2 regions of the Pseudoalteromonas sp. JC3 genome follow, and region 1 is predicted to be linked to the other one. Evidence: predicted binding sites of a transcription regulator. Region 1 holds the regulator's gene; the other holds the start of a gene.

What was found. The regulator MetJ, encoded in region 1, represses methionine synthesis genes. The targets are predictions, from matches to a motif close to TAGACGTCTAGACGTCTA.
Region 2: metE (5-methyltetrahydropteroyltriglutamate--homocysteine S-methyltransferase) is a predicted target of MetJ. The motif match lies at 11,173-11,190, and genes of this name have one in related genera.

The regions. Positions count from the first base shown of each region.
Region 1 covers NZ_CP127855.1:3,897,384-3,912,870, reverse strand. Annotated here, with positions in the region: gene priA (primosomal protein N') at 1-818, opposite strand, end outside; gene rpmE (50S ribosomal protein L31) at 1,033-1,248, shown strand; gene QSH61_RS17030 (malic enzyme-like NAD(P)-binding protein) at 2,021-3,262, shown strand; gene metJ (met regulon transcriptional regulator MetJ) at 3,343-3,663, opposite strand; gene metB (cystathionine gamma-synthase) at 4,008-5,228, shown strand; gene metL (bifunctional aspartate kinase/homoserine dehydrogenase II) at 5,233-7,581, shown strand; gene QSH61_RS17010 (penicillin-binding protein 1A) at 7,657-10,113, opposite strand; gene QSH61_RS17005 (pilus assembly protein PilM) at 10,243-11,322, shown strand; gene QSH61_RS17000 (PilN domain-containing protein) at 11,310-11,882, shown strand; gene QSH61_RS16995 (type IV pilus inner membrane component PilO) at 11,899-12,504, shown strand; gene QSH61_RS16990 (pilus assembly protein PilP) at 12,501-13,043, shown strand; gene QSH61_RS16985 (type IV pilus secretin PilQ) at 13,033-15,099, shown strand; gene aroK (shikimate kinase AroK) at 15,250-15,487, shown strand, end outside.
Region 2 covers NZ_CP127855.1:3,033,543-3,049,029, reverse strand. Annotated here, with positions in the region: gene QSH61_RS13095 (BON domain-containing protein) at 13-576, opposite strand; gene QSH61_RS13090 (mechanosensitive ion channel family protein) at 813-1,697, shown strand; gene QSH61_RS13085 (PA2169 family four-helix-bundle protein) at 1,863-2,309, shown strand; gene QSH61_RS13080 (DUF1328 domain-containing protein) at 2,320-2,487, shown strand; gene QSH61_RS13075 (hypothetical protein) at 2,528-2,719, shown strand; gene QSH61_RS13070 (methyl-accepting chemotaxis protein) at 2,996-4,564, shown strand; gene QSH61_RS13065 (TonB-dependent siderophore receptor) at 4,927-7,083, opposite strand; gene QSH61_RS13060 (PepSY-associated TM helix domain-containing protein) at 7,437-8,771, shown strand; gene QSH61_RS13055 (hypothetical protein) at 8,831-9,202, opposite strand; gene QSH61_RS13050 (YdcF family protein) at 9,348-10,112, opposite strand; gene QSH61_RS13045 (LysR substrate-binding domain-containing protein) at 10,213-11,100, opposite strand; gene metE (5-methyltetrahydropteroyltriglutamate--homocysteine S-methyltransferase) at 11,390-13,666, shown strand; gene QSH61_RS13035 (bifunctional diguanylate cyclase/phosphodiesterase) at 13,713-15,487, opposite strand, start outside.

The DNA of each region.
Region 1 (15,487 bases):
GAATGCCATAAATCAATGGGCAGGTTATTAAAGCGTTTTTTGAAGCGGTTGACCGTTTGTGGTGTGAGTCCAATTTCAGGCACTAAGATCAGTGCTTGTTTACCCGCTTTTATTATGTTTTCAAGGCTCTGTAAGTAGACTTCGGTTTTACCACTTCCCGTTACACCTTCGATTAAAAAGGTACGGTAACCGACTTGTGCATTAACGGCGCTGCAAATAGTCGCTTGCTGGTCGTTTAGGCGTGGCTTTTCGCCTAGCTGTAATTCGTTTTGCGACCAATCACTATCATGCTCAATAGATTGTGAGATAAGCGCTTTTTCTTCTAATGCTTTAATTGTTTGGCTAGCAAATCCGAGCGCTTTGAGTTCACTTAATTTTATTGCACCACCTTCATATAATTGAGAAAGCAGCGCTTGTTGCTTTTTGGCTCGCAGTGTTGGTAGTTTCTGCCCTTTTTCCGTTAATCTGACGATAGGGATCTGAGTTTTGTCTGGGCTTCCACCATCTCTGAGTACTGCCGGTAGTGCTGTGAATAAGGTATCGCCAATTGGATGACAGTAATACTGGGAGACAAAGTGTAAAAAGCTAAGTTGTGCTTGATTAAAGACAGGATGCTCGTCCAACACCTCAATAATTTGCTTGAGTTTTTCTTTTGGTACATCGGTGTCGTCTTTTTTAGCAAGCGCAATCGCTGTGCAGCGACGGTTGGCAAAATTGACGGTGACTCTCATTCCTGCTTCAACTTGCATGGTTGGTGCTAGCAAATAGTCGAATGTTCGGTGCAGTGGCAGCTTTAAAGCTACTTCAAGAATGAGCATGTATTACAATTCCATAAAGTGAGCGCAGTGACGAAGTATATACCTAAGGTGGTACGAATTGAAAACGTACTCTGCGACGGTGATAAAAAACTCTGAAATATTGCTTGTAGATTGTTCAGTTAAGCACTAAAATACGCGTCCACATTTTTGTATAACTACGTATGGTGCCAGACTTCGGGTTTGGAGAGCGATACGGCCTTAACTAGAGGTTGCTATGAAAGAAGGTATTCACCCTAATTACGAGACGATCACTGCATCGTGCTCTTGCGGTAACAAGTTCGAAACTCGTTCAACGCTATGTAAAGATATTCACCTAGACGTATGTTCTGCATGTCACCCGTTTTACACTGGTAAGCAGAAGATCCTTGACACAGGTGGCCGTGTAGATCGCTTTAACAAGCGTTTCGGTGCACTTAGCAGCAAGAAGTAATCTTGTTGGTCTAGTCGAAAAAAGCACCTTTAGGGTGCTTTTTTTGTGCCTGTTTGAAAATACCTTCTCGATTTATACATCCTATTCTGCATCAGCAGATAGACCGTCAGTCATCCCGTCTTATTGTGTCTTTTATTCTTCTAAAATAAAAAACTTGCCAGTTTGGCAGCAAAACTTTACTGATCTCTTGGGTAGAGTAAAAACTCTATTTAGCAGATAAATATTGAACATTTACGAGCTTAAGTTGTGAAAATAATCAAAGCTCATATAGTAAATAGTATCAGGTATGAGCACTTAATATAAACTAAAGTCAGTATATTGCGATTAAATGTCGGTATCTTGACGTTAAAGTTGGTTAAGTTGCAATTTTCTTATTGTTTTTATAGTTGGTGTACATTTGTGCTAATTTTATACATTCCGTGCTGGTTTTAGCGTCTTGTTTTTTAAGTTTTAGTCATTTTATTTGTGAAATATTTCTTAAAATTGAGCTTATCTTCTCGGAAAAGTATAGAAAATACCATGCTAGTGGATAGACCTGATTTTACTTGAATAATGAGCAAAACTCGGTATTGTGTGAATACGGTCGATTAACTATATGTCCTATTGACATACCGCGACAGCAAAGCACATACGCTTGTTGAGTGGTTGAATGTCGTCGCTCATATAGTTAATCGCACTGTGTGTTGCTGTAACCAGCTAGCTAGGTTGCCAACATTCAGAATGCGAACGTTTACCACACTCTCACATTAACTTCGTAGGAAAATATCGCGCCATGACAGACTTTCGTCAACAAGCTCTAGATTATCACGAGAAGCCCGTTCCAGGTAAAATCAGTGTTGAACTCACTAAACCTGCCGAGACCGTAAAAGACTTAGCACTTGCATACAGCCCAGGTGTTGCAGAGCCAGTACGTGAAATCGCGGCTGATCCGGCGAATGCATACCGTTACACGGGTAAAGGAAATATGGTTGCGGTGATCAGTAATGGTACGGCAATTCTTGGCTTGGGTAACTTAGGTCCTTTGGCGTCAAAGCCTGTTATGGAAGGTAAGGCACTATTATTTAAGCGTTTTGCGGGCCTTGATTCAATCGATATCGAAGTTAAGCACAACACCACTGAAGACTTCATCAATACTGTGGCAAATATCGCAGACACATTTGGTGGTATTAACCTTGAAGATATTAAAGCGCCAGAGTGTTTTGAAATTGAGCGCGCGCTAATTGAACGTTGTGACGTTCCTGTATTCCATGATGATCAGCACGGCACTGCAATTGTAACCGCTGCGGGTATGCTGAATGCGTTGGAAATCCAAGGTAAAGATATTCATGATGCGATTATTGTGTGTCTTGGCGCGGGTGCAGCCGCTATTGCTTGTATGGAATTACTGATCAAATGCGGTGCTCAACGTGAGCACATCTATATGCTGGACAGAAAAGGCGTGATCCATACTCGTCGTGATGACCTAAATGAATACAAAGAGCTGTTTGCAAACAACACGGATAAGCGTACGTTACAAGACGTGATTGCAGATGCGGACGTATTTGTTGGTGTTTCTGGCCCAGACTTACTTTCTGCTGAGGATCTAAAGCTAATGGCTGACAAGCCAGTGGTATTCGCTTGTTCTAACCCAGACCCTGAGATCAGCCCTGAAGTTGCACACGGTGCACGTAATGATTTGATCATGGCGACAGGCCGCTCGGATTATCCAAACCAAGTAAATAATGTACTGTGTTTCCCGTTTATCTTCCGTGGTGCGCTTGATGTACGCGCAACCGCTATCAATGACGAGATGAAGATTGCAGCGGTTGAAGCAATTAGAACGATTGCGAAAGAGCCTGTACCTGCTGAAGTGTTAAAAGCGGCTGACGTAGATAGTCTAGAGTTTGGTCCTGAGTATATTATTCCAAAACCAATGGATCCACGTTTGTTACCTCGTATCGCAAAAGCGGTAGCGGTAGCTGCAATTGAATCAGGCGTGGCACAAATCGATATGCCAGCTGGATATATGGAATAATACCATTGGTATTATTCAAATGAAAAAGCCTCGATTGAGGCTTTTTTTGTGTCTGTATTTCCAGAGCGAAAGAGCAGTTATCACTCTTCGTTTATTTCTGGGATCTCCAAACCGCGCTCTTCCATTATTTGTCTTACCTCTAAAGGAATACGCTCTGGATTATCTTTTCTCAAGTCTTCATCGCTCGGCAGTGGCTGACCTGTGAAGGCATGTAGAAACGCCTCACATAAAAGCTCACTGTTCGTGGCATGACGTAAGTTATTCACTTGGCGACGTGTACGCTCATCAGTTAGCACTTTGAGTACATTCAGAGGTATGCTCACCGTGATCTTTTTTACTTGCTCTGCTTTCTTACCGTGTTCTGCATATGGGTGAATATACTCACCGTTCCATTTTGCCATAATTGTGTACTTGCCTCAGTTACATCAATGCCAATATGACTGGGTTCTGGTCTACATTATTCACCAACCGCATGAATATAGGGATAACCTTACGAATTAAAGATAAATCCCAAACTCAAATAGATGAATAAACTAATCCGCCATAGCGAGATAGAAGAATCTCTGCCATAGTTTTCAATAACTCAGTCGTATTAGCAACGCCTAGAGTGGCGAAATTTTATCGGTTTAAAAAAGATAGTCAAATACTAGTTATTTAGCCATTTAGCAGTATAAATGTTTTGACTTCTGGTTTCTGTTGTTCTAACCTTTTAGACGTCTAAACATCCAACTATCTAGGTGACCTTATGAGTCAAGTTAATAAATCGACGGTAGCAGTGCGTCACGGTATAGAAGCTGATAAAGCGCATGGGGCAGTAGTGCCACCGCTTTACCTTTCTACCACCTATTCTTTTGCCGATTTTGATACCAAACGCGACTACGATTATGGCCGCAGCGGTAACTTTAATCGTGATGTGCTTGCACAGGCACTTACCGAACTTGAAGGTGGTGCTCGTGGTATTATTACCGCCACTGGCATGGCTGCCGTTCACCTAGTAACTCAACTGCTTAACCATGACGATACGCTGGTTATTCCACATGACTGCTATGGTGGTAGCTATCGCTTGTTTACATCGCTTGCAAAGCGTGGATTGCTCAAATTAACAGTCTTGGATCTCACGCAACCTGAAAGTCTTGCGCAGCTGCAGCAGATCAAACCTAAATTAGTTTGGATTGAAACACCAAGTAACCCAATTTTGCGGTTAACGGATATAGAAGCTGTCGTAAATGCAGCACACGCTGTGGGGGCTTTGGTCGCCGCTGACAACACCTTCTTGTCTCCTGCATTACAAAACCCCATTGCCTTTGGCGTGGATGTCGTCGTGCATTCAACCACTAAATATATCAATGGTCATTCTGATGTAGTGGGGGGCGCGGTGATCGCGCGTACACAGGAATTGGGTGATGAGTTAGCTTGGTGGGCGAATAATATCGGTATTACCGGTGCACCTTTTGATAGTTACCTTACCCTACGTGGACTGCGCACCTTAAATGTACGTTTACGCCAACATCAAGAAAATGCTCAGCTTATTGCAGAATATTTAGAAAAGTCGCCGTATGTTAGCCAAGTTTATTACCCTGGCCTTGAGTCGCATCCTCAACACGAACTTGCGAAAAAACAACAGCTCGGCTTTGGTGGCATGGTGAGCTTTGATATCAAAGGCGATCTGCAAACATCTGCGAAGTTTTTAACGTCTCTAACGCACTTTTCATTGGCAGAATCTTTAGGTGGGGTTGAGAGTCTTATTTGTCATCCAGCGACGATGACACACGCGGGTATGGATCCGCAAGCACGTTTAGAAGCGGGAGTGGGCGACACGTTGATTCGTATTTCTGTAGGCATTGAAGATGCACAGGATCTCATTGCAGATCTGGAATCGGGATTTGCATGTATTGATGAAAGTCAGGCGAGTGATGATGCTAAGTCATTCAAATTAACGCCTGCACATACAGTAGCGTTGTGGTGAGTAAATGGCAAAAGTAGTACATAAGTTTGGTGGTTCGAGTTTAAGCTCGCCAGAGCGTTATCAGGCGGTTGCCAAGATAGTGTTAGAGCAATGTCAACTAGGTGACAGTGTTGTGGTTTCTGCTGCAGGAAAAACAACGAATACCCTAGTGAAGTTATGGCAAAGCTTTGAGCAGCAAGATGTTCGCGCATTCAACGATGTTTTATTACAAGTTGAAAATCATCAACGTGAATTAATTGATGCCCTGTTTGTAGGTGAACAACACAGTGTGTTACTCAAACAGCTTGTCAATGAGCTGCAAGCAATCGCTTCAGGACGAGAAGAACAGCATCTTCACTACGCGAGTTTACTTGCACATGGAGAGCTATGGTCGGCTCGTATATTAGCAAACTACCTAAGTTCTCAAGGTATCGAAGCCAAAGCTATCGACGCTCGTACGTTATTTGTACAACAAGAGGGGGTGTTACTACACGCCCATAACAAAGAAGCGTGCTATCGCGCAATTGATGATCACGCTATCTATATCGTTACCGGTTTTATTGCCGCAAATGCACAAGGTGAAACGGTGACTTTAGGCCGAAATGGCAGTGACTATAGCGCGACTTTGTTGGCAAGTTATCTTGATGCGGCTCAAGTATCAATTTGGACGGATACAACGGGTGTATTCAGCACTGATCCACGTAAAGTCGCCAATGCCATAAAATACACAAAGGTATGTCGTGGCCAAGCTGAATTACTCGCACGATTAGGTAATCCAGTACTACATGCAAAAACGCTGTCTCCACTTAAAGATACTGATATAAAACTGCAAGTTCGCAGCAGCTTTGACGCCGATGCACTTGGCACTGAGATAGTAAAGGCAGGCTATAGCAAAGAGAAGCGCTTTATTACCACTTTTGGACAACTTGACCTGTTACGCGTTGAGCAGCTAAAAAGTGGTGAAGTGAAACAGCTAAGCCAGCTTATTCAGCATAGCATTCATCATTTTGTTAAAGGTGGAGAGGCACACTTACTGGTGCCATCTGAGTTTAGCCATGTTGTGATTAAAGCGCTGGATTCGCGAGCCAATATTATTGAGTCGCAAGTACAAGGCTTTGCTATTGTTGCCCCAAGTCAGGATGTTGCTGGCTTACATCAGCAAGCTCTGGAATTATTGGATGAACATGCGATTGTCACCCGTTTTGTGCTGCAAGAGCGCCATTACAGCTTAGTGTTAACCGATCAAGCAATTGATAGCGATCTACTTGCTATATTGCACGAACGTTTGGTCAATAAAGGCAGAGAGCTTGCTGTGATTGTAGCTGGTGTTGGCAATGTGGGTGAAGTGTTTATCGAACAATGCAAAAACCAAGTCGCTAAGCTGAGTGAGCACTTTGATCTTAAGTTGGTTGGCTTACTGCGTTCTAAGCAAATGTTGTTCTGTCCAAGCGGGTTGAATTTAGCATCGTGGCAACAGCAATGGCAAAATGAGGCCATCGAATACAATGAAGCAGAGCTATTCACTCGTATTAAAGAGCTAGATTACGAGCATAAAGTGGTGGTCGATATTACTGCGAGCGAGCGTTTCAGCGAGTTGTATCCACAGTTTGTTGAACATGACTGCCATTTGATCAGCGCTAATAAATATGCCGGCACGGCACAACAAGGTTGGTACTCAAAGCTGCGTCAGCAGTTACAAGATCGTAACCTATTATGGCGTTACAATACCAGTGTTGGCGCAGGTCTTCCCATTAACTTTGCATTGGCTGATCTGCAAAATAGTGGCGATGAAGTGGTGAGAATTGAAGGCGTCTTTTCCGGCACTTTATCTTGGCTTTGTAGTCGCTATGATGGTTCTGAAGCATTTTCTGAGCTAGTGCTTGGGGCGCAAGAACTTGGTTTTACCGAGCCCGATCCGCGCGAAGATCTATCTGGCCGAGATATGCAGCGTAAGCTTTTGATCTTAGCACGAGAGTTAGGCATTGAGCTTGAGCTTGACGATATTGAATTAGAGGCGTTAATGCCAGAGTCCTTGAGTGTGGGTTCATGGCAAACGTTTTTAGAAAATCGCCAGCAACTCGATGACTTTTATGCGACACACTATGCAAAGGCCACAGCGAATGACGCTGCGCTTCGTTATACTGGTGCGCTTGAAATTGCAAGCAATGGCAAAGTGTCTGCAAAAGTAGGCATTGCACAGGTACCAAATGGCTCGGCAATCGCGAATTTAACACCGGGTGATAATATTTTTGTGATCCACACTAAATGGTATGAACAAAATCCGCTGGTGATCCAAGGCCCGGGGGCAGGTAAAGAAGTGACAGCAGCGGGAATACATTCCGATTTATTCTGGCTGACGCAAAATCTAAAATAACTCTTTTAAGAAAATAGATATAATACAACTGGTATAAGACAAAAATGCCGATACATCTGTATCGGCATTTCTATTTTAGAATAACTCTTCGTGAGTCGGTAGCGGCGCGGTATCGTCAAACGGTGTGCTGCTATCCGTATCCAATACGTACTTGGTTGGGGCTGTACCTTGCTCGAAATATTCAAACCGAGATGTGTAATCGTTCTTGCGAGACAAAAGCCCTGTCTTTAAGTCAATCCGAGTTGAAATAAGCCCTGGAGGCGGCTCTATCGGAGCCAAAGGCTCGTCTTTAAGCGCCTCACGCATAAAGTCTATCCAAGCAGGTTGTGCTGAAATCGCTCCGGCTTCTGCGCCAACAAGTTGATTATTACCAAGGTTAGCGTTGTAGGCCGCACGACCCAAGGATTTACTCGCATCGTCAAAGCCAACCCAGACTGTGGTGAGGACATTACGGTTAAAGCCCGTAAACCAAGTATCTACTGAGTCATTGGTGGTACCCGTTTTTCCAGCAAGGTCACGACGTTTTAACCATTGACCACGCCAGCCTGTGCCGCTCCAGCCCGTATCGTGTTTCCAACTACCACCACCCCAGATAGCACTGTGAAGCGCATCAGCAATCAGAAATGCGTTTTGCTCCGAAATCACTTGCGGTGCACAGCGCTCAGGTTGTTCTTCCATCTGCTGTTCGTCGCAGACCAATAGCGGCTCTGCAGAACCCAGCTCAGTGCCGAATGAGTCGGTAATTTTATCGATAAAATACGGCTCAATGAGGTGACCGCCGTTGGCAAAAGTGGCCATGCCGCGCGCCATTTCAATAGGAGTCAGTGCAGCACTACCAAGCGCCAATGACTCGCTGCGATTAATATCTGCGTCTTGAAAACCAAATTTAAGCAAATGATCAGCAGCCTTATTTATGCCAACGCCTTTGATCAAACGAACAGATACCACGTTTTTCGATTGTGCAAGCGCTCGGCGAATACGGATTGGGCCGTTATACACTTCAGGGCTATTCTTCGGACGCCAAGCCACGCCAACGCTTCTGTCCCAATGATTAATCGGGGCATCATTAAGAATGGTGGCTAGGGTATAGCCATTTTCTAATGCGGATGAATAAATAAAGGGTTTGATGTTTGAACCCACCTGGCGCTTAGCTTGGGTAGCACGATTGTATTGGCTAAGCTCAAAGCTGTAGCCGCCCACAATCGCCTTTACACGCCCATCCTGCGGGTCAAGTGAGACGAGGGCACTGGATGCCTGCGGCAATTGACTTAACATCCAGCCGTCGTCTTGTTTGCGTACAAACACTTGCATGCCCGGCGCGAGGATATCTGCGGTTGTTTTTGGTGGTAGGCTTTGACGCGTTTCACTGATGTATTGTCTGGCCCAACTTAAGCCTGACCATTCCAATGTAATTTGCTCACCGGTTTTTAAGAGCAGGTCGGCCGTTTTCTCTGCAATGCTTAGCACCACAGCTGCTTTTAACGGCCCAATTTCATTGACCTTTTTAAGGCGAGTAATAATGCCTTCATGGCTTAGCGGCGATTCCGTTTCAGCATGCCAATAGGTTTCTTCTGCGCCTCTAAAGCCGTGACGCATATCGTAGGCATGTAAATTATCAACTAATGCATGCTGAGCAGCCTGTTGCATGTCTGATTCCACACTGGTGTAAACTTTCATGCCTGAGTTATAAGCTTTATCAGTACCGTAGCGTTCGACCATATAGGCGCGAACCATTTCAGAGATGTAAGGTGCATAAAGCTCGATTTCGGCGCCATGGAATTTAGCCGTGATAGGAGCTTGTGTTGCCTCATCATATTCTGCTCGAGTAATATACTTTTCAGCAAGCATTCGTCCGAGCACAACATTCCGGCGCAATTGCGCGCGCTCTGGGTTACGAATTGGATTTAACGCAGAAGGCGCTTTTGGCAGGCCTGCAATCATTGCCATTTCTGCTAAAGTTAATTCTGATAGTGAGCGACCGTAGTAGACTTGCGCTGCAGCACCGATACCAAAGGCGCGATTGCCCAGTTCAATTTTGTTTAAGTAAAGCTCAAAAATTTCATCTTTCGTTAATAGTTGCTCAATATGCAACGCAATAAAGATTTCTTTCACTTTACGAATATAGGCTTTCTCTCTTGTTAAGAAGAAGTTTCTGGCAAGTTGCATGGTGAGCGTACTGGCTCCCTGCTTTTTTTGCCCTGTGGTGATAAGTACTATAGCGGAGCGGACGATACCTATCGGATCAATACCGAAATGATCGTAAAAGCGGTTATCTTCTGTCGCTAAGAATGCCTTTCGCATGGGGAGTGGAACATCCTGCAAACGTACAGGGATCCTGCGCTTTTCACCAAATTGATTGATGAGTTTTCCGTCTCGTGTAAAGACTTGCATGGGTGTTTGTAGTTGAACATCTTTCAAAACCTCTACACTTGGTATGTCAGATTTGACATAATAATAAAGACTGATAAGTGTCAACACGCCTAAAAGGGTACAAACAAAAACGAATTGTAAAAATCTTTTCAATAATTTCACGGAATTATCCCTAGTTAGACTCCCAATTACAGGTAGACACTGCTAGTATATCTTGATTAAAAAACGATTAATATTTTTGTGTGCTAAATTTTTATGGTACACAGTCTTAAAAGGAAACGGGCGCTTCACATGCTGAGCCAACTACTAAAAAAACAAGCACCTCTGATGATAGGGATCGATATCGGCTCCCATTGTGTCAAAGCGGTGTTGCTGTCGAAGACAAGTTCCAGCTACCGAGTAGAAGCCGTTGCGATTGAACCTATTCCGAAAGGAGCAGTAAATGAAAGGGCCATTCAAGACATTGAAGCGATCGGCAACGCGATAACTAAAATGAAGCGGCGCATTCCAAAGCTCACGCAATATGCAGCAGTTGCCGTATCCGGTCAGACCGTGATTACAAAAGTGATCTTTATGGATGTGTCATTAACTGATGCTGAACTCGAGTCTCAGATAGCAATAGAAGCAGATAGCCTGATCCCTTACCCGTTAGATGAAGTTAGTCTAGATTTTGAAAAAATTGGAGTAAACGAAGCCGATCCGTCAAAAATGAATGTGCTGCTCTCTGCGGCTCGTACCGAAAGCGTGCAAGCACGGGTTGGCGCATTGGAAGAAGCGGGTTTCAAAGCGAAAGTTGTTGATGTAGAAAACTACGCACTAAGTAGAGCCATGGATGTCATTTACCCTGAACTGCCAAATGATGCCTTTGATAAAATCGTAGCAATGATAGATATTGGCGCAGTGCTTACGCTGATTAGCGTTATTCAATCTGGGAAAACGATTTACACTCGTGACCAAGTGTTTGGTGGTGAGCAATATACCAACAGCATTGTTGCTTATTACAACAAAACCTACGATGAAGCAGAACTGGCGAAAACGACGGGGGATTTACCTCCAAACTATACCTTTGAAGTCTTGGCTCCTTTCCAAACTTCTATGCTGCAGCAAATTCGTCGAGCAGTGCAAATGTTTATGACGACCAGTGGTAAAGATCATATCGATTACATCGTGTTGACGGGTGGAACGGCTTTAGTGGATGGCTTAGATAAACTGCTCATTGATGAGCTTGGGATCCACACAATAGTGGCAGACCCGTTTACTGATATGGAGATTGCACCAAAAGTAGATAGGCATGTGCTGCAAAAGCATAAAGCGCAATTCGCCTTAGCGACAGGCTTGGCATTAAGGAGCTTCTCATCATGCCACATATAAATTTGCTTCCTTGGCGCGAGCAGCAAAGGCAAGCGTCGCAACAAATCTTTCTGACTATCATTGCGGTGATCATCGCGGCTTGTCTGTTGTTAATGTACATGCTTGGCAGCTTCTATGACGGCTTAAAAACCGGGCAAGAAATTAAAAACCGCTATCTCGAAAGCGAGATCACTCAACTAGATTCACGGATAGTTGCGATTAACGACCTGAATAAGCAAAAAGAAAATTTACAGCGCCGTATTCGGCTTATTGAGGAGTTGCAACTCAACCGCAGTCTCGGCACGCAAATTATCGATGAAATAGCGCGAGTGGTTCCGGCTGGGGTTTATCTCACCAGTCTTGAGCGGCAAGACAATATGATAAAAGTCATTGGTCGGAGTGAATCAAACAACCGCTTATCGCAAATGCTACGACAAGTTGAATCATCATATTTAATAGAGCGGCCGGTGATCCAAGGCATAGTAGCCGGTGAGCAAAGTTCAAAATTACTGAGTGATTTTACGATGCACTTTTATATTAAGTCTCATGACGACATCCACTTAGCCGATAAAGCGAAATAGGGCGGAGGCACAGTGCATGAATTTTGACTTAAACAGTTTAAAAGAAATAGATTGGAATGAGCTGGAGCTCGATAATATTGGTCATTGGCCATTTCCTGTAAAAGTTTTATGCTCCGTTCTGGTGGTTTTACTAATGATGGTATTGGGTTATAACCTGATGGTCTCAAGTTCCATTGACCGCTACGACCAAGCGGTTAAAAAAGAGCAAGAGCTGAGAACGAGCTACCGGATTAAATACGCAAGAGCAAACAATCTAGAGCTATATAAACAGCAAATGATTGATATGGAAGCGCAATTCACTGAGCTGTTGAGACGACTGCCAAGCTCCAACGAAACGCCTGGACTACTTGATGATCTGACTTACGTTGGTACCTCAAGCGGATTAACCTTCCTAAAAATTGGCTGGATGCCAGAGGTACGTAAAGAGTTTTATACCGAATTGCCGATTAAGCTAGAAGTGATAGGTAAGTATCATGAATTTGGTCAGTTTGTGAGTAAGGTATCTGAATTACCTCGTATAGTCAGCCTACATGATTTTAGAATCGAAAATGCAGGAAATGGCGAGCTGGTATTTAGTGTTGTGGCAAAAACTTATCGTTATGAGCAAGGAGGTCAGAAATGATCCGACTGATGCTCTGCGTGACCTCGTTGATGTTCATCTCGGGTTGTAATGATAGTACTGCAGAACAAAAAGAATTTATTGATCAGGTAAAAGCAAGCTCAACACCAAAAATCGAGCCTATACCTGAAATGCAAAATTATGAGCCATTTAAGTATAGCGCTTCAGAATTGCGTAGCCCTTTTGTTGCGCCCCAGCCTGAAGTGATTGAAAATAAACTAGTTCAAATTAAAAACTGTTTACATCCAGATCCAGATAGAGATCGCTATCCATTGGAGAAATTTCCGTTGGATAATCTACGTATGAAAGGCATTATTGCCAAGTCTGATGGTCGTTGGGCGCTAATCGAAGCGGCGACGCAAGGCTTGTATCGTGTAAAGCGTGGTGAATATATGGGCCTGTATCATGGCAAAGTGCTGAGTGTACATGCCGATCATTTAGAATTATTAGAATTGATCCCAGATGGAACGGGATGTTGGAAAGAAAGGCTAACAAAAGTGGAAATGTTAGAAGCGGAACAAGGTGGCACGAGTGAATACTAACAATAACGTTATAAAATCAACCATTAAAAGCACTCGAACATTATGGCGTTCTGTGCTCGGTGTTGCCTTAGTTGGCCTTTCGTCAATTACGCATGCCATTCCTATGTTGTATGACATTCGCTATAACCCCGTTCCGACAGGGGAAACTCAGCTACAACTGGTGTTTGATGAAAAACTCAATACAGAGCCACAAGTTCGTGTTGTCGGCGAAAGCACCAGTATTGAATTGTTTTTCCAGCAGGCTGAGTTTGAAGAAAGCTTAAAAGCTCTGAGTATTGATAAAGCTGGTATTCAAGGCATTACCAGTGAACTCAGAGATGGTGGTTTTGCCGTTTCCATCAACATGGATGAGCTGAAGCTATATAAAACCGAGGTTAAGAATAACCTTGTGATAGTGGAAGTGTCTAATAAACCGATTGTCTCTGAACAAGATCAAAGTCAAAAAGTCACTGCGTTTATCAACCAAATTCAAGCTATCGATTTTCGTCGCGGTGAGAAAGGTGAAGCTAAAGTACTTGCGTTTCTTGAGCACAACCAAGCGGCCATCGATGTACAAGAGCGCGGTGGTAAAATCATTGCGGACTTCCACCATATCGATATTGCAGAAGACCTGCTATACGAACTCGATGTGTTAGATTTTGGCACTGTGGTATCTCGCATAGAAACCTTTAAAGAAGACAATAAAAGCCGCATTGTGATTGAGCCAAATGCGGCATTCAAGTTTACCTATCAACAGCTTGATAACATCTTTACCTTATCAGTTGAAAAAGACGAAGGTAATAAAACCTTTGGCGATAAAAAAGAATATAGAGGTCAGCCGATCACGTTGAATTTTCAGGATATTCCAATTCGCTCCGTACTACAGATCATCGCCGATACAAACAACTTTAACCTAGTAACGAGTGACACCGTATCTGGCAATATAACCTTGCGTTTAGATGGTGTACCTTGGGATCAAGCGCTTGATGTTGTGTTACGTGTGAAAGGGCTAGATAAGCGTATGGATGGCTCTATTTTGATGGTCGCGCCATCTGAAGAGCTCGCTGCTAGAGAAGCCAAGGAATTACAAGCGCGTCAGCAAGTAGAAGAGCTGGAACCATTATATAGCGAGTATATTCAACTTAATTACGCGAAAGCGGAAGAGTTTGCTGACTTACTCAAAACCGATATCAACTCTATTATTAGTCATCGTGGTAGTGTATCGGTTGATAAACGTACCAATACTTTATTAATTAAAGACACCTCACGCAGTATTGAAAGTGTACGTCGGATGGTTGAAACCTTAGATGTGCCGGTAAAACAGGTGCGTATAGAGTCACGCATGGTTACTGTAGATGACACAGTACAAGAAGACTTAGGTGTCCGCTGGGGCTTTAGCGATCAGCAAGGCAGTGATGCCATCTCTGGTACGCTAGACGGTGCGAATGCGCTATCCAATGGCAATATTCCGTCTTTGGAAAACCGCTTAAACGTTAATTTAGGCGTAAAAGGAGTCCCTGCTGGCAGTATTGGTATGCACATTGCGAAATTAGCTGATGGCACTTTGATAGATCTTGAGTTGTCTGCACTGGAGCAAGAAAATAAAGGTGAGATAATCGCGACGCCAAGCATCACGACAGCTAACCAGAAAAAGGCGCGTATCGAGCAAGGTACAGAGATTCCTTACGTAGAGGCATCATCAAGTGGTGCAACGACGGTGAGCTTCAAAAAAGCGGTTTTAAGCTTGGAGGTGACACCGCAAATCACACCTGATAATAAAATAATTCTCGACTTAGTGATTACACAAGACACTAAAGGTGATACCGTGCAAACGCCAAATGGCCCGGCGACGGCAATCAATACCCAAGAGATCCAAACACAAGTACTGGTCGAAAATGGTCAAACTATCGTACTGGGTGGTATCTATCAGCAAGAAGTGAAAACGGCAGTAAGTAAGATCCCAATTTTGGGCGATATCCCATATTTAGGTCTATTGTTTAAGAACTCTCGTGATATTAATGAAAAGCGAGAATTGCTGATATTTGTGACGCCTAAGATCATTCAAGACAGTTTATAGGCCCGTTGACAGTAAAAGTATTGCGCTTTTTGCGTGGTTTGACTTGAAATTGTTCACGGATTACTGAGATAATCCCCTCCTTAATTTTGGGGCCAGGTCGTTAGGCGGGGTTTTATTTCAAATTTTAGAGTTCGTTTGTACTAAAAAGATATGGCTGAGAAACGTAATATATTTCTAGTAGGCCCGATGGGGGCTGGTAAAAGCACGATTGGTCGTCACATTGCAGATCAATTACACCTTGAATTTTTCGATTCGGATCAGGAAATTGAGCGCCGCACAGGTGCCGATATTTCTTGGGTGTTCGATATCGAGGGCGAAGAGGGGTTCCGCAAGCGTGAAGAAAGCGTCATCTCTGACCTAACAGAAATGCAAGGCATTGTGTTAGCGA
Region 2 (15,487 bases), 860 kb from region 1:
ATCAAAATTGGCTTATGATTTTGTGGTAACGCGAAGGTTATCTTTTACATCTCTAACGTCATTGGCGTTTTTCGCGATTTGCACAGCAAGTTTGCGCTCTGCTTCGCTACCTACATGACCGTTTAATGTTACGACTAAACCTTCCACATCAACATCGATGTCAGTACCATCTACATCTGTGTCGAACAGATAGCGAGACTTAATTACTGTTGCGATTTTTGCGTCAGTAAAACCGCTATCGCTTTCGTAATTGCGCTCTTTTTTGCGCTCATCTGACATATCTACGATAGTCAGGTCGTTTTTCACTTCTTTTACGCCATCGATACCTAGTACCAGTTCTTCAGCCAGCTTTTTATCTACTGAGTGTTCAACTTTACCGGTTAGCACTACAACGCCGTTCTTTACATCAGTGTTAATGTCAAAGTTGTTCAGTTCACCGTTGAAAAGCAGTGTTGCTTCTGCTTTACCGTCTATCCAAGCGTCACTCGCTTCTTTTTCCCAAGAGTTATCAGCAGCAAATGCTGAAGCAGTAGTAAGTGAAGATACTAGTACAGTTGCAATTAATGTCTTTTTCATAATTAAACTCCTTTAATTTCGTAGTCGAATTATCTGTTGCAGCTGTTGTGCCAACCTTTAAATTATTGATAATTATGTGATTTATTTTTATGGAGTAAGTTTTAAGGAAGAATTTACCGAGAAGATGTGTAAATTAGTTTGTAATAATTACCTTTTCCATGAACGGCTAATTAATATAACTAGGAATGATTACTGCATTCTAGATTTGTCGAGTACTTAAATAGGAATATTTGATTATGAATTTAGAAAAATTCTGGGCGTTAATTAATGATAAGTTAATCTCTTGGCTTGAATCCGGTGTGCAGTTACTACCGAATATGATCCTAGCCTTAATGATACTCATATTCTTCACAGTTTTGGCTAAAATATCTTCAATTTGGTTTTCAAAGGCAATTAAAAAAGCAATAAAGACAGAACAAGTGGCTTCACTTATTAGTTCCATATTTAAAGTCTCTATTATTGCCATTGGGATTTTCTTCGCTTTAGATATAGTAAAACTATCAGGTGCTGTAATGTCATTGTTGGCTGGGGCGGGGATCATTGGCCTTGCTATTGGCTTTGCATTCCAAGACATGACCGAGAACCTCATCGCTGGATTTGTGATGGGGGTCAGAAAACCTTTTATGGTCGGTGACATTATAAGAACCAAGGATTGCTTTGGCACGGTAAGCAAAATCAATTTGAGAAACACCTTAGTAGAAAACTTTTATGGCCAGCTGTCTTATATCCCCAACAAAATTCTCTTTAAGAATGAGTTACAAAACTACACTAAGCTTGGCAAGCGAAGAATAGAAGTACCAGTTGGTATCTCGTATGCGGACGACCCAGAGCAAGCCCGAGAGGTGATTGTTGAGGCAATTAACAAGCTTGATTTCGTAGTAAGCCAAAAAGAAACAGATGTCTATGCAGAGTCTTTTGGTGACAGCTCTATTAATCTATTAGTGTGGTTTTGGATAGATTACCCAGCAGATCCGGGCTTTATGGTGGTCAGGCACAAAGCAATTTGCACCATTAACCGTGTATTAGCTGATAACGATATCTTAATTCCTTTCCCAATTAGGACTATGGATTTCAATGCTAAAGGGAGCACAACCTTAAGTACGCAATTATCACAGGAATAATTTACATCTAGTTTGTAATATTTTCACCGGTCTGAAGGTGCTTAGATTAAAAAGCCTTATATAATAAAGGTTTATGATTTGGCATTTAATCTGCATTAGTGAAAGGGACAGAAAATAATATTTGCAAAATGCACTTATTAAATATCGCAACGAAAGGAGTTATTTATGGCAGATTCAAATTACGACATGGGGCCGGTAAAAGAGCTCATCAAAGTATTAAATGGTGGTGTTGATTTTTACACTGAAGCTAAAAAGAAGCTAGATAATATCGAATTAAACCGCGTATTTGACCAAATGATTGTAGATAAAGCGCAAGCAATCTCGGATCTACAACCATTTGTTCTTATTGACGAAGGTGAAATTGAGACAGATTCAGCGCTTAGCATCGACATTCGTGAATCGTACACCAAGTTGGTTGGTATGGTGAGCACCGACAAAGAGCACACCTATATTTCTCAGCTAGAAGAAGTGGAAGACAAAGTGTTAAGCAAGCTTGATAAAGCATTAAGCAAAGATCTTCCACCTAAATGCAAGAGTGTATTACTGCAAATTCAAACCAGAATGCAAGCTTGTCACGATCAAATGAAGCAGTTGCAAGAGCTAACTGCCTAAGGAGAATGTTATGTTGAGTTGGGCTGTAATGTTTTTATTCCTAGCACTTGTCGCAGCCGTGCTAGGTTTCACTGGAATCGCTGGCGCTGCGGCAGGTATGGCGAAAATTCTATTCTTTGTGTTTATCGCCTTTATGATTATTTCGTTTATTTTTGGCAAAGCACGAGCTCCCAGGTAAAAGGGAATTAACGTACAAAAACGGTTTTAGGAGATAGATTATGAAATCAGCAATTACATTAGCAAAAGCATTTGGTTTTGTTTCAATTTTAGCACTTTTTGGTTGTAGCGAAGGTCCGGCGGAAGATGCTGGTGAGCGTTTCGATGAAACAGTTCAGGAAGTAGAAAATAGTGTGGAAGACGCGTGTGAAGATGTAAAAGAGAACATGAACGCTGAAAACGAAGAGTGTTAAGCGAAAGTGATTTCGACGTGGAATAAAAGAGGAGAAGCCGATAAAAGCTTCTCCTCTTTTTTTTGTAATAGGTTTAAAAATCAAACCTATACAGTTAAGAGACACAGTTACGAAGTATGATGCATATCAATAATGCGCTGCTTAATTTGCAATTATTATTGTAATCTATGAACTTTGAGTAATACTTTATTTCTATGTTTACTCAATAAAAATCAGACTATGCTAAATAGGGTTTCAGTTAAAAGCAGATTGTTGTCGCTTTCGGGCATACCTGCTGTGTTTTTTATTCTCGCTACTATCTTTACAATTGGAACATTATCAAATCTTATCAATTACATTGACCGTATTTATGACGACAGAGTTGTACCGCTGAGGCAAATAAAAGTCGTGTCAGACAACTATGCGGTGGTTATTGTAGATACTTTTCACAAGTTACGAGGCCATCAATTATCCAACAGTGCCGCGTTAAAGCAAATCGAAGAAGCTAAAAATATCGCTGAAAAAGAATGGAATAGCTATTTGTCCACGGACCTTACGAGCGAAGAGCGAAGCTTAGTAAAGCAAGTTGAAAAAGCAGAGATAAGTGTCAAGCAACTGCTGTCTAATTATATTAACCGAGTTAACGCAAATACTTTTGAAGAAATTCCTTATGATAAATTTGTACGCGATCTCTATGCCGCCTTTGACCCCTTAAGTGAAAGCTACAATGCACTAATTGAGTTACAACTTGCAGAGGCAAGTGCACTAAGAGATGTTGGCCGCTCAGAAGCCAGTGCGACAAAAACGGCGATGATTATCTCTTCCGTTACTATTGTGATCGTAATGGTGATGATTGGTATGTTGATATTTAGGTCAATTAACGAACCACTCAGTCGTTTGCGTATGCGTATTGGTAACATTGCAAGAGATGCTGATTTAACCCAACGTGTAGTGGTTGAGGGGCAGGACGAGCTGAGTGAGATAGGAAACGACTTCAATACTATGGTGTCGAGCTTACATGAGTTAGTTACCAACCTAGTTACGATGGTGAATAGTCTGTCCTCAACATCCAACGAGCTAAATGGAATTAGTCAGTCAATTGCGGGCACTTCACAAGAACAAGAGCAGCAAACGGTAATGATCGCAACCGCAGCGACAGAAATGAGTAGTGCAATTCAGGAGGTTGCACATAATGCAATGAATACCGCAAACAAAGCAGAGATGTCGGGTCAGCTTGCAAAGCAGGGGATGGATGTTATTTCGCAAAATATTCAGGCCATCGAGCGTCTTGCCAGTGAGGTGGGAGATAACGCGCAGTTAATTAAAGCGTTGAACGACCAGTCGAATGAAATCAACCAAGTCGTGCTAATGATCCAAGGTGTGGCTGAACAAACAAATCTTTTGGCATTAAACGCTGCAATAGAAGCGGCGAGAGCTGGGGAATCAGGTCGAGGCTTCGCGGTTGTTGCTGATGAAGTTAGGCAATTGGCACACAACACGCAAAAAGCTACGGAATCGATCCGAGATATGATCAGTAAGTTACAGGGCATGGCACAAAATGCCGTGTCGTCAATGGAGAATGCACAGTCGAGTGCAGCTGCAGGAGTTGATAGGGCCAATGAGTCAGCTCAAATCATGACTGATATAGACAAGGCGGTGGATGAAATCGTCGGTATGAATATTCAGGTTTCAACGGCAACGGAAGAACAAACAACGGTGGTTGCGGAAATCAGCGAAAATATTAATGATTTCAGTAGCAGTATTTCTGAAATTACTCGAAGTGCGCAGAGTAATGCAGATGTGAGTAATGACTTAGAGGCGTTAGCTGAGCAGTTAAACGGTCAAGTGTCGGTATTTAAGGTTTAATGGCAACTCGACTTAGTACTTAATTTGGGAGGTTCGGCTCTTGGGATTGAAAACACAGTTACGTAAATTGGTGTGAGATAGAAAAGCGCGGGTTTCTAGTCAGAAGCCCGCGCTTTATTTATACCAGTTGTATTAAGTAAATGATCTATCTTGAAGCGGGGAAATAGCTTTAGTAGCAAGGCAAAAATTTTGCTATTTAGTTGTTCTAAATGAGAAATTTTTAACGAAGCTAATATGCTATTTCACCCTTCAAATTGATTAGAGAATTAATTCAATTGGTATTATAGGCATTTTGCTGCTGCAGCTAAGTTTTAAAGGTGTTGTAACCCTATCACGCCACAGCATTTGCATAGTGCTTTACGTTAAAACAGATATTCCATACTTAAATTGTATGCTCTAGGCTCGCTGTACTTTTTCGGCACGAAACCGTAAGTATCGTAATAGCCTTCATCTGTGAGATTACTGATATTCAGTTTAACGCTCAGTTGGCTAGAAAATTGATATTTGACGTGTGCATTTAGTAAAAGCTGGCTATCTTGATCTGCACGCACTGCGCCTCGACGACCACCTGTTGGAAGTCCAAGGTCAACTCCTGGGACGTTTAAAATATCGACTTTTCTGTCCGTATCCCAAGTTGCATTTAGCCCTAATCGCCAAGCCCCATAAGTATACTTGGTGCTCGTATTGAGCGTTTGTCTTGGTGCATACAAGTTAATATCTTCGCCATGCTCATCGACAACATCAAAATCACTGTAACCAAAGTTTACTTGCCAATCATCTGTCAGTTTTGCTTCTAATTCAACTTCAAATCCATCAGCTTCTGCACCATCTACGGGTCGATACCTAGCAGGTCTTTCGTCTGCATATTCGGGGATAACAACACCGAAGTCTTCCTTTAAACTATCAAAGTAAGCGACGTTTAGACGTAGTTTATCATCCCAAAGGGTGGTTTTAATGCCGACTTCTAAGTTCCGGGCGGTGATTGGTGCTAATTGATTTAAATTGGCATCCACTTTATCCAGTTGCGGCTCATAAGCATCGGTATAACTTGCATACGTGCTGATCTGGTCATTGAGATCGTAAACCAGCCCCAAGTATAAGCTCTCACCGGTTTCTTCACCTTTGTCGCTTGAGAACCCGCTCCAAGCAAAGTCACGCTCATTGGTACGTTCATAATCAAAAAATTTGACACCAACAATGGCATGAAGGTCATCCGTTAACGTTAACTTACTGCTGAGTGCAATACTCTGTTCTTTCGTCGTTTTGTCCCAATAGCCAATAAATTGCTTATCTGTCGCAGTTAAATGAGCGGCTGGGTGAAGGTTATTAATCGATTGGAGTGGATAAAATACTGTTCTCGCGTTTTCATCCAGTTCTTCGAAGCGATCGTCTGTGGACTCAAAATCGGCATTTAAATAGGTGATATTCACCTGATGTGCGCGGTCAAATAACTCAAACCGACCAACCAGTCCCAAAATAAAATTAGTCCCATCAACCGTTTCAACCCAGCGTCTGTCACCGCCTTGAAGGCCAAGACCTGTTTCTTTGTCTGGGTTACCACTAAAGTAGGTCAAGGTAATGTCAGCTTCTGTTTTACTGTATTGTGCGCCAAAGTTAAGTTCCCAATCTAAATTGATTTGGTGAGATAATTTTAAATGATAACTTTGGTGGGTATTGCCGTTGTGACTATCTGGCGATGATAAATTTGTTTTCTTGTCTATTTCGACGGAACTACCATCAGAGTAAAAAATGGGTAATCCCCAGGGTGATAGTTTCAGTTCATTGTCTTGGTAATGAACACTAAGCGAGGCTTCGGTATCTTCGGAGAAATAATGATGTAATTGGGTGTATGCGACGATCTTATTACTATTTTCTTTGTCGACAAAGCTATCTCTTTCCTCATAGGCAAGAATAACTCGTCCGGCCAATGCTTCATCTTTCGTTAGGGAGCCTGTTGCATCTATGTGTGTACGCACTTTATTCCAAGAGCCAATCTCAGCACCAACTTCAACAAATCCACTTCGGTCTGGTTGTTTTGTGATGACATTTAATGTTGCCGATGGTTGTCCTGCACCCGCCATTAACCCCGCAGCGCCCCGAAGAACCTCTACTCGGTCATAGACAATAGTGTCTAAGCGACTCTCTTGTGGTCCAGCAATTGAGGTCGGTAAGCCATCTTTAACCAATGCATTGACGAGATACCCACGAGAAGTAAACTCAGTATTATCACCCGCTCCAAATTTGTATCTTGAGATGCCTGTTGCCTGTACCATGATGTCCTCAAGATCATTCAGTTCGAAGTCTTCTATGTAATCGTGGCTTAACACGGTAACAGACTGGGGGGTTTCTTTAATGGTAAGGTCAAGTCCTGTTGGACCCGAGTTACGCTTGATTGGCTGGCCTACAACACTGATCCGTTCAATATTGTCGCGCTCGGCTTTTGCTGCCGCATTTGGAGAAAAATAAAGGAGTGATAACATCAGAGCTAGTGCTGTAGATTGATGCGCTTTGGTTTGCATGGGTGTTTCCTTTCCTAAATTGTTTTTTCGTCACAAGAGATAAAGATGAAAGTTCCTATGATATGTAGGAGCTATTTTTCTGAGATTGAACCAAGCTTTTGAATAGTTCTAACTGAAAACAGAAATTATTTTCAATTCTAAATGATAATTCTTTTTGTTACTATAAGGGGTAATGCAAAAAATGAATTATTGCAAAAATAATGGCTTACCCAAATCTCATAGTTGTTAGGATCTGATTGTTAGGGGGGATGTCAATTAGGTTGGATGGCGCTGTCATAGGGCTTATCTATGTTTGAATATTAATACAAGGCAAGGAAGTGAAGTCGTTTTATGTCTTCGCTATTGGGTGGTCCATGACGGCAAAACAATGGTTCAACTGGCATAGTTTGAGTGGCGTGTGGTTTGGGGTGTTGCTGTTCATAATATGCTGGACTGGCGCGTTTGCGAGTATTGCCCACGAACTAGATTGGCTATTCAACGATCAGGTGAGGGCAGTAGACGGGCAATCAAACATAAGCTTAGCAGCAGCTTACGAGATGGTACAAAAGGCGTATCCTGACGCCCGAATAGGGATTGCCTTTACAGGTCCTGATACCTATTTTTCGTATGATATCGTGATGCGGATGCCTGATAGTCCTTGGCAACACGTTTATGTCGATCCACTTTCAGGAGCTATCCAAGGTGAAAGTAGTTTTTTTAATATTCAGCGCTTTTTTCGCGATTTCCACATGCATTTTTTCGGCGTGTTTGACAGCATCATTTCATACTATCTTGTGCTTATCTTTGCAGTTCCTTTGTGTATTTCGACCGTGAGTGCGCATTATGTATATCGCCTCTGGTGGAAAAAGTTATTTGTATTTACGTTTAGCGGGGATGCACGTGCCAAAATGGCAAGTATGCATAAAATAAGTGGGACGTGGGGCTTATGGCTTGCGGTTGTTATTTCGCTTACGAGTATCTGGTATCTATTTGAGTTTGTACGAATGGATATGGTCGATGGTAAAACAGCTTATACTGATGTTGGGGATTTTGCCGTTAATCCCTTGGCAGAACTGCCGAGACAGGATAAACCACAATTGTCTGTTGTGGAATTATTCGCAATAGTAAAAGCGACGAGACCCGATCTTGAGGTGAAAGCTATTCGCTATTCTGGGGGTTATTTTTATGCTGAAGGACAATCGCAGGATTGGATAGTTCGGGATAGGGCAAACAAGATCTATGTCAACCCTTACACGGGGGAAGTTGTTTATAGCCAAACAGCATCGAGCCAAGGGCTATATTGGCGATTATCCGACACCGCAGACCCTCTACATTTTGGCAATTTTGCGGGGATATGGGGGAAGATACTGTGGTTTATATTTGGGGTTGTGCTCTCATTTTTGGTTCTCAGTGGTACTTACATGTATATCAAGCGGCAGTTTAAATTGCGCCGCAAAGATGAATACCGAGGTGTAATGGTATCACTAGCGTTGAGTTTCGGATTGGTCTTATGTATTTGTTTTTACGCCCATCGCACAATTGCGGGTTATGGTATGGCAGGAAAGTGGCCGGAATTGCCGCTTGCTTCGTTGACTTTTTTATTAGGCTGGGTGTCACTAACTTGCTTGATTATCCTGGTTTGGAGCGCCGCCCTGCTCAATTTACGTCATAAAAATAGCTCTTCTTCGCTCAGGTTGAATCGGTATTGATTGTTGCAGACCAAAAAAAACCTCGCAGCTGCGAGGTTTCTTCACTCATGAAACTGTGCTTACACAACACCACGAGGTAAGCGACAGTCGTGATCTTTTGCTGCTAGTTCAGCAATCCACTGTTCTTCCGCTTTGAAGCCATCTTCGTTTTCTGTAACGATAGTAAAGCTTGCTGATTTTACAGCTGCTGCCTTCGGCGCTTTCTTAGTCGTTTTCGCTTTTTTGGCAGGCGCCTGCGTTGTCTCACTTGCTACAGCTGACCCTGAAGTTAGCTCTTCTGTTAATTCAGCTACCTCAGCAAGACGCATGTTTTTGCCACCATCGATGCTATACCAACCTGGCTTTGCAGTGATTTCAGGCTTTTTGCCATGTGCAGCTTCGTACGCAGCTTCGAAAGCGCTTAGTACTTCAGTTTTATCTAGTTTACTCATCGTAGATCCTAGTCGTGTTGTACGCGGATACGCGGGTTAAGATTAAACTCTATTTATACCCATATTTGCGCAAATTTTCAATTTTTTACGTTTTTCAGCGCCAATTTATCGAACTTTAGCCTGGTTTTGATGCCTTTTTCGACGCTTAAAGTGCTTCAGGGTCGATAATGCGACGTATCGTGATCCACATACTACCAACTTGTTCATGCCAAATTCGAGTGACTATATCTAGCGCCTTATCATTTGCGATAAACTGCCGACTTAATGGGAGTGACTTAAAATTATAAAACTCTGTCGGGGCAGGGAATACTTCAACGCCTTGTGCTTCAAATAGGTTTTTTGCGCGTTTCATGTGCGAAGCTGACGTGACAAGTGCAACATCATAATCTACCAAAACGGGCGCGAGCATTTTCGCTTCGTCTGCGGTGTCTTTGGCATTGTGGTTTTGCTTGATACGGGTAGCGGAAATACCTAAGCTCTGTGCAGTTTTAGCCATGAGTCCTGCGCTTGTTGCGTTGCCATAGCCATAACCAGAAACATACAGCTGGGCTTTTGGGTAAATATTAGCAAGTCTAATGCCTTCAACTAGTCGAGCTAAACCGCAACTACCTAGTTGAGCATTACTGGGGAGGGAATCATCGGGGTATAAATTACAACCAAGCACAACAATTCTGTCTATGTTTTTGTGCCTGCTTGGATTGAATGCGGTGAGCGTGCCCTTATCCCACTCGATAATGTGTTGCGCGACATAAGGAGTGGATATGCTCCAAGTAGTTAGTAGGACCAACCAGACTGCGATATACGGCCCTTTGCGTGTTTTGGCGATAAAAAACATGAGCCCCATAAGTGCAACCAAAGATAACGGTAACGGCATCAGAAGTTGACCGATAACCTTTTTGACTTCAAACATTTAAACATGCCTTAGATTTAGATAAGCCTGACGCAATGCTAGCATGAGATGGGAGCTGTAGAAATGTATAACAGTTAGGGCTCAAAAAGAGCCCAGTCAACTATCTTGCCGTGGTTTTACGGCAAGTATTGAGGAAATGGCGATAAACAGGGTTATCTTTCATGCTTTTCTTCATTGCTAAATACATTGGACGATTTAGCCCAAGAGCGCCTAGAGGAATCGATTTAATCAGCCCTTGGCTTTCATACGGTGTGACCAACCAGTCTGGTAATGCCGCAACCCCCATACCTGCACTCACAAGTTGGAAGATTAATAAACCTTGATCGACGGTTTTTAGCGTACCATCAAAGCGTGCATTTTGAATAAAGTGCTTAAATATGTCCTGACGCTCGCGAGGAATAGGGTAAGAAATGATGGTTTCATCTTTTAGGTCGAGTGCTGTGACATAGGCCTTCTTGGCCAATTCGTGATCTGGTGCAACGATTAACTTTAATTTAAAGTCAAAAAGATGCGCGTATTCGAGCTGTTCTGGTTCTCGAATGTCCGAAGTAAGCACTAAGTCCAGCTCATCTTCAATAAGGTCAGGAATCGCATCATAGCTAAAGCCTCGTTCGTAATCGACTTTAATGTCAGGCCAAAAGGTATTGAATTCTTTAATCGTTGGCAGCAACCAGTGAAAACAAGCATGACATTCCACGCTTAATCTGAGTTGTGAGATGGGCTGGTTAAGGCTTTCCTTCAAACGACACTTTGTTGCTTCAACTTTAGGCAATACATCATTGGCGAGCTCTAATAGCAACATGCCTTGAGGGGTAAAGCGTACCGGTTGGGTCTTGCGCTCGAATAGTTGGCAGTCGAGTTTGTTCTCTAGATCTTTGATCTGATGAGATAAAGCGGATTGAGTCAGGAATAGCTCTCGTGCTGTATTCACAAGAGAACCAGTTTCTTTCAAGGTGGAGATAGTCTTTAGGTGCTTTATATCAATCATTATCAACAATTCTCATATTTGAAGTGAGCAAATCTCAGCATTACTCAATATTACGATTCTATTTAGTTATTATCAATGTCTAGACGTCTAAATACCTACGGTGAATTGTTCAAAAATTCACAAATCCACTATAACACTAAAAATGACAGCGTTGTCACTACTTCTGTAAAAATTTTGCAAAAAATTACAAATTAATTTTATTCATATGAAATCTGAAAAAGCATCAATTGTTGTTTTTGATTATGATAATTAAATTTAGACATCCATACATCTAGACGGAATTAAAATCATGGCATTAACACATAATTTGGGTTTTCCACGCGTAGGCAAAAAACGTGAACTTAAATTTGCAGTAGAGCGCTATTGGTCGGGCGACTTAACGCAAGACGACTTAATCGCGGAAGGAAAGCGCATTCGTGCAGAAAATTGGGCATTGCAAGCTGATGCTGGTGTTGACCTTATCCCAGTTGGCGATTTCGCTTGGTATGACCACGTGTTGAATATTTCATTACTTGTCGGCGCGATCCCTAGTCGTCACAAAAATGATGAGTCTGTAAATCTCGATACTTTGTTTCGGATTGGCAGGGGTCGAGCACCTAGCGGCTGTGCGTGTGCAGCAAGTGAAATGACAAAATGGTTCAACACCAATTATCATTACATCGTCCCTGAGCTAACTCAAACACAGGAGTTTGCTCTGACTTGGACTGAGTTATTCATTCAAGTAGAGGAAGCACAATTACTTGGCTACCGAGCAAAACCCGTCTTGGTCGGCCCGGTAACCTATCTCTACTTAGCTAAATGTGTTGGCCAAGAGTTTGATAAATTAGTTTTATTAGATAAGTTATTGGCTGTATATCAGCAGGTACTTGCCAAGCTTGCAGCTCAAGGTGTTGAGTGGGTACAAATTGATGAACCTATTTTAGCACTGGAAATCGACGATGCTTATCGTAACGCGCTGCGCCGGAGTTTTGATGCGTTGAGTGGCCAAGGAGTAAAAGTGTTGTTGGCCAGTTATTTTGACTCCGTACAAGCGCATGTTGAAGATATTCAATCTTACCCCGTAGAAGGCGTGCATTTTGACTGCGTAACGGCAAACTACGACTTGGCTGCGTTAGAGGAAGTAGTTGGGCAAGATAGCGTACTGTCTCTCGGGATTGTGAATGGTCGTAACATTTGGCGCTCGGATCTCGAAGGTGTATATCAGCAACTTGCTCTGGTTCATGAACGTCGCGGTGATAATCTCTGGCTCGCTCCTTCGTGCTCATTATTACATACGCCAGTGGACTTAGAGCAAGAGCAAAAGCTTGATAGTGAGTTAAAGTCTTGGCTCGCATTTGCCAAACAAAAAGGGCAAGAGCTGGCATTATTGAAAAATGCATTGGAGCAGCGTGATATTACCCAGTTGGTCGAATATTCTAAGCCTGTAAAAGCGCGTTTGACTTCTACTCGAGTGAATAATAATGAGGTGCAGCAGCGTGTTTCAGCGCTTACAACAAAAGACGGTCAACGCACGAGTGAATTCGCAACCAGAATTAAAAAGCAAGCACAATCGCTAAATTTACCCTTATTGCCAACCACAACGATAGGCTCTTTCCCACAAACCCAAGCTATTCGTAAGGCGCGACGTGATTATAAAGCGGGTACGTTGAGTACTGATGCTTATCAAAGCCAGATGGAAGCGGAGATCCGTTATGCCGTTGAAGAACAAGAAGCGCTTAACTTAGATGTGCTTGTACATGGCGAAGCAGAGCGCAATGATATGGTTGAGTATTTTGGTGAATTACTCGAAGGTTTTGCCTTTACTCAGTTTGGTTGGGTGCAAAGTTATGGGTCGCGCTGTGTTAAACCCCCTGTGATCTGGGGAGATGTCTCGCGTGCAGCACCAATGACAGTGAAGTGGACGAGTTATGCACAGAGCTTAACCAAAAAACCGATGAAGGGCATGCTAACAGGGCCGGTGACTATTTTATTTTGGTCGTTTGTCAGAGATGACTTAGACAAGCCGAGCATCGCGAATCAAATCGCATTAGCACTGAGAGATGAAGTGGTAGATTTGCAAAATGCAGGGATTAAGGTGATCCAAATCGATGAACCTGCTTTTAGAGAGGGGATGCCACTCAAAGCCAGTCAGTGGAAAACTTACTTAGCGTGGGCGGCATATGCGTTTAGGGTATCTGCAAGTGGTGTGAATGACGAAACACAGATCCATACGCATATGTGTTATTCGGAGTTTAACGATATTATCGCCGCCATAGCGGATATGGATGCGGACGTGATCACAATTGAAACGTCACGTTCAAATATGACCTTACTCGACGCCTTTGAAGATTTTGACTACCCCAATGACATCGGGCCTGGTGTTTATGATATTCACACGCCAAACGTCCCTGAGGTGGCTTGGATAAAAGACTTAATTCACAAAGCAGCGAAGAAAATCCCAGTAGAAAGATTATGGGTGAATCCAGATTGCGGGCTAAAAACCCGAGCATGGCCAGAAACCCGGGCTGCACTTGAGAATATGGTGGCAGCAACCAAGGAGCTTAGAAGCGAATTAGGTAGAAGTTAAACTAAACCAGTCTAAATACCCATTGTTTATAAACAATGGGTATTTGCTAGTTTCTACTCAGTAAAAATGCCATCGCTTGATCTGCGGCGAGTGGTTTAGAAACAATATAACCTTGACCAAATTGACAGCCTTTTTGCTTTAATAGCTGCCACTGGGTTTCGAGCTCGATACCTTCGGCGACAACGGTCAGGTTAAGTGATTGTGCAAGCTTCAAAATCGCATCAACTAGGGGGTTTTCTCTTTCAGTTAGTTGGTCAATAAAGCTCTTATCAATTTTAAGCACATGAATGGGGAGCTGGTGCAAATAACCTAAAGCAGAGTAACCGGTGCCAAAGTCGTCAAGATAAAGCTTCACTCCAAGGGATTCTAATCCTTGAATAATTTTGGTTGCAAGAGCTAAGTTTGCTATTAATCCAGATTCTGTGATTTCCAAACATAAAGAGCCAGGTGTAAGCTCATAATGATGATAAAGTTGCTGAATTGTATCTACGAACTCTAAGCTTGCGAAATGTCGCGATGAAACATTTACCGTAACGCGAGTTTTCGGCAGCTTTTGCGCTTTCCAACGTTTGAGTTGTTTGGCTGCTAATTCCAACAAATGTAAGTCAAGTTCAATGATCTGTCCGGTTTGCTCTGCAATTGGAATAAAAGCATCTGGAGAGACGAGACCATTTTTGGGGTGAAACCAACGGACAAGGGCTTCAAAGCTCACAATAGCGCCAGTCGTGAGAGAAAATATCGGCTGATAGTACAGCGCAAATTCATTGTTTTTTATGCCATGTTGCAGATCATTTTCAATATCGGCTTGCTGTTTTAGGCGCTTGCGCATGGCATTATTAAAATAGCAGACCTGACCCCGACCCGAAGATTTTGCTTCGTACATGGCGGCATCTGCTTGCTGCAGTAAATTAATTGCGCTATCGGATTCGTTATCAGTGAAGGCAACGCCAATACTGCCAGAAGCTTGCAGAACATGACCATCTATATGAAGGGGCTTGGTTATTGCTGTGGTGATCCTATCAAGTAGCAGAGTGACTTGTTGCCTGTCTTGGACATTTTCCATAAAAATTGCAAACTCATCACCCCCGAGCCGCGCGAATGTATCGGTTTTGCGAATACAGCCATTTATCATCTCGACAATAGCAATCAAGAAATGGTCACCAACATCGTGGCCAAGTGAGTCATTAATGCTCTTAAATCTGTCTAAATCCAGATAAATTAGGCAGTGCAAATTAGAGGACTCGATTCGTGCAAGCCTCAAAATGGCATGCTTGATCCGCTCTAACAATAAATAGCGATTGGCAAGACCTGTTAAGTCGTCATGTAAGGCTCTATGCTCTAACGCTTGTCGTGAAAGCTGCCGGTCTATGGCCATGCTGACTTGGCGACTTATATAAGTCAAAATAGATAAATCATGATTCACGAAAGCTTGGTCGTTATTGTAGCTTTGCAGTACAATCACGCCCTGATATTGATCATTAACCAAAAATGGTACGCCTAACCAAGAGCGCGGCGAGCGGCCCACCATTTTAAAATCACCCCGCGTAATGTGCATTCTAAATTGATTGTTATCACACAGCAGTGGTCGTTGGTTCTTCAGTATATAGTAGGATGCAGTATGCTTAATCTGATCTTTTGATACTTTTTGATGTGCATTACATTTTTCGCCTCCCTCAATCAAATAATCGATTTCTAAAATATCCTGTTGAGTATCATAAAGGCCGATAAAGAAGTTCTCGGCGCAAAGCTGAGAGGCAATGATTTTATATAAGTCATCATAAAAAGCTTCAAGGTTCTCAAAGCGGTAAGTGATGTTTGCAA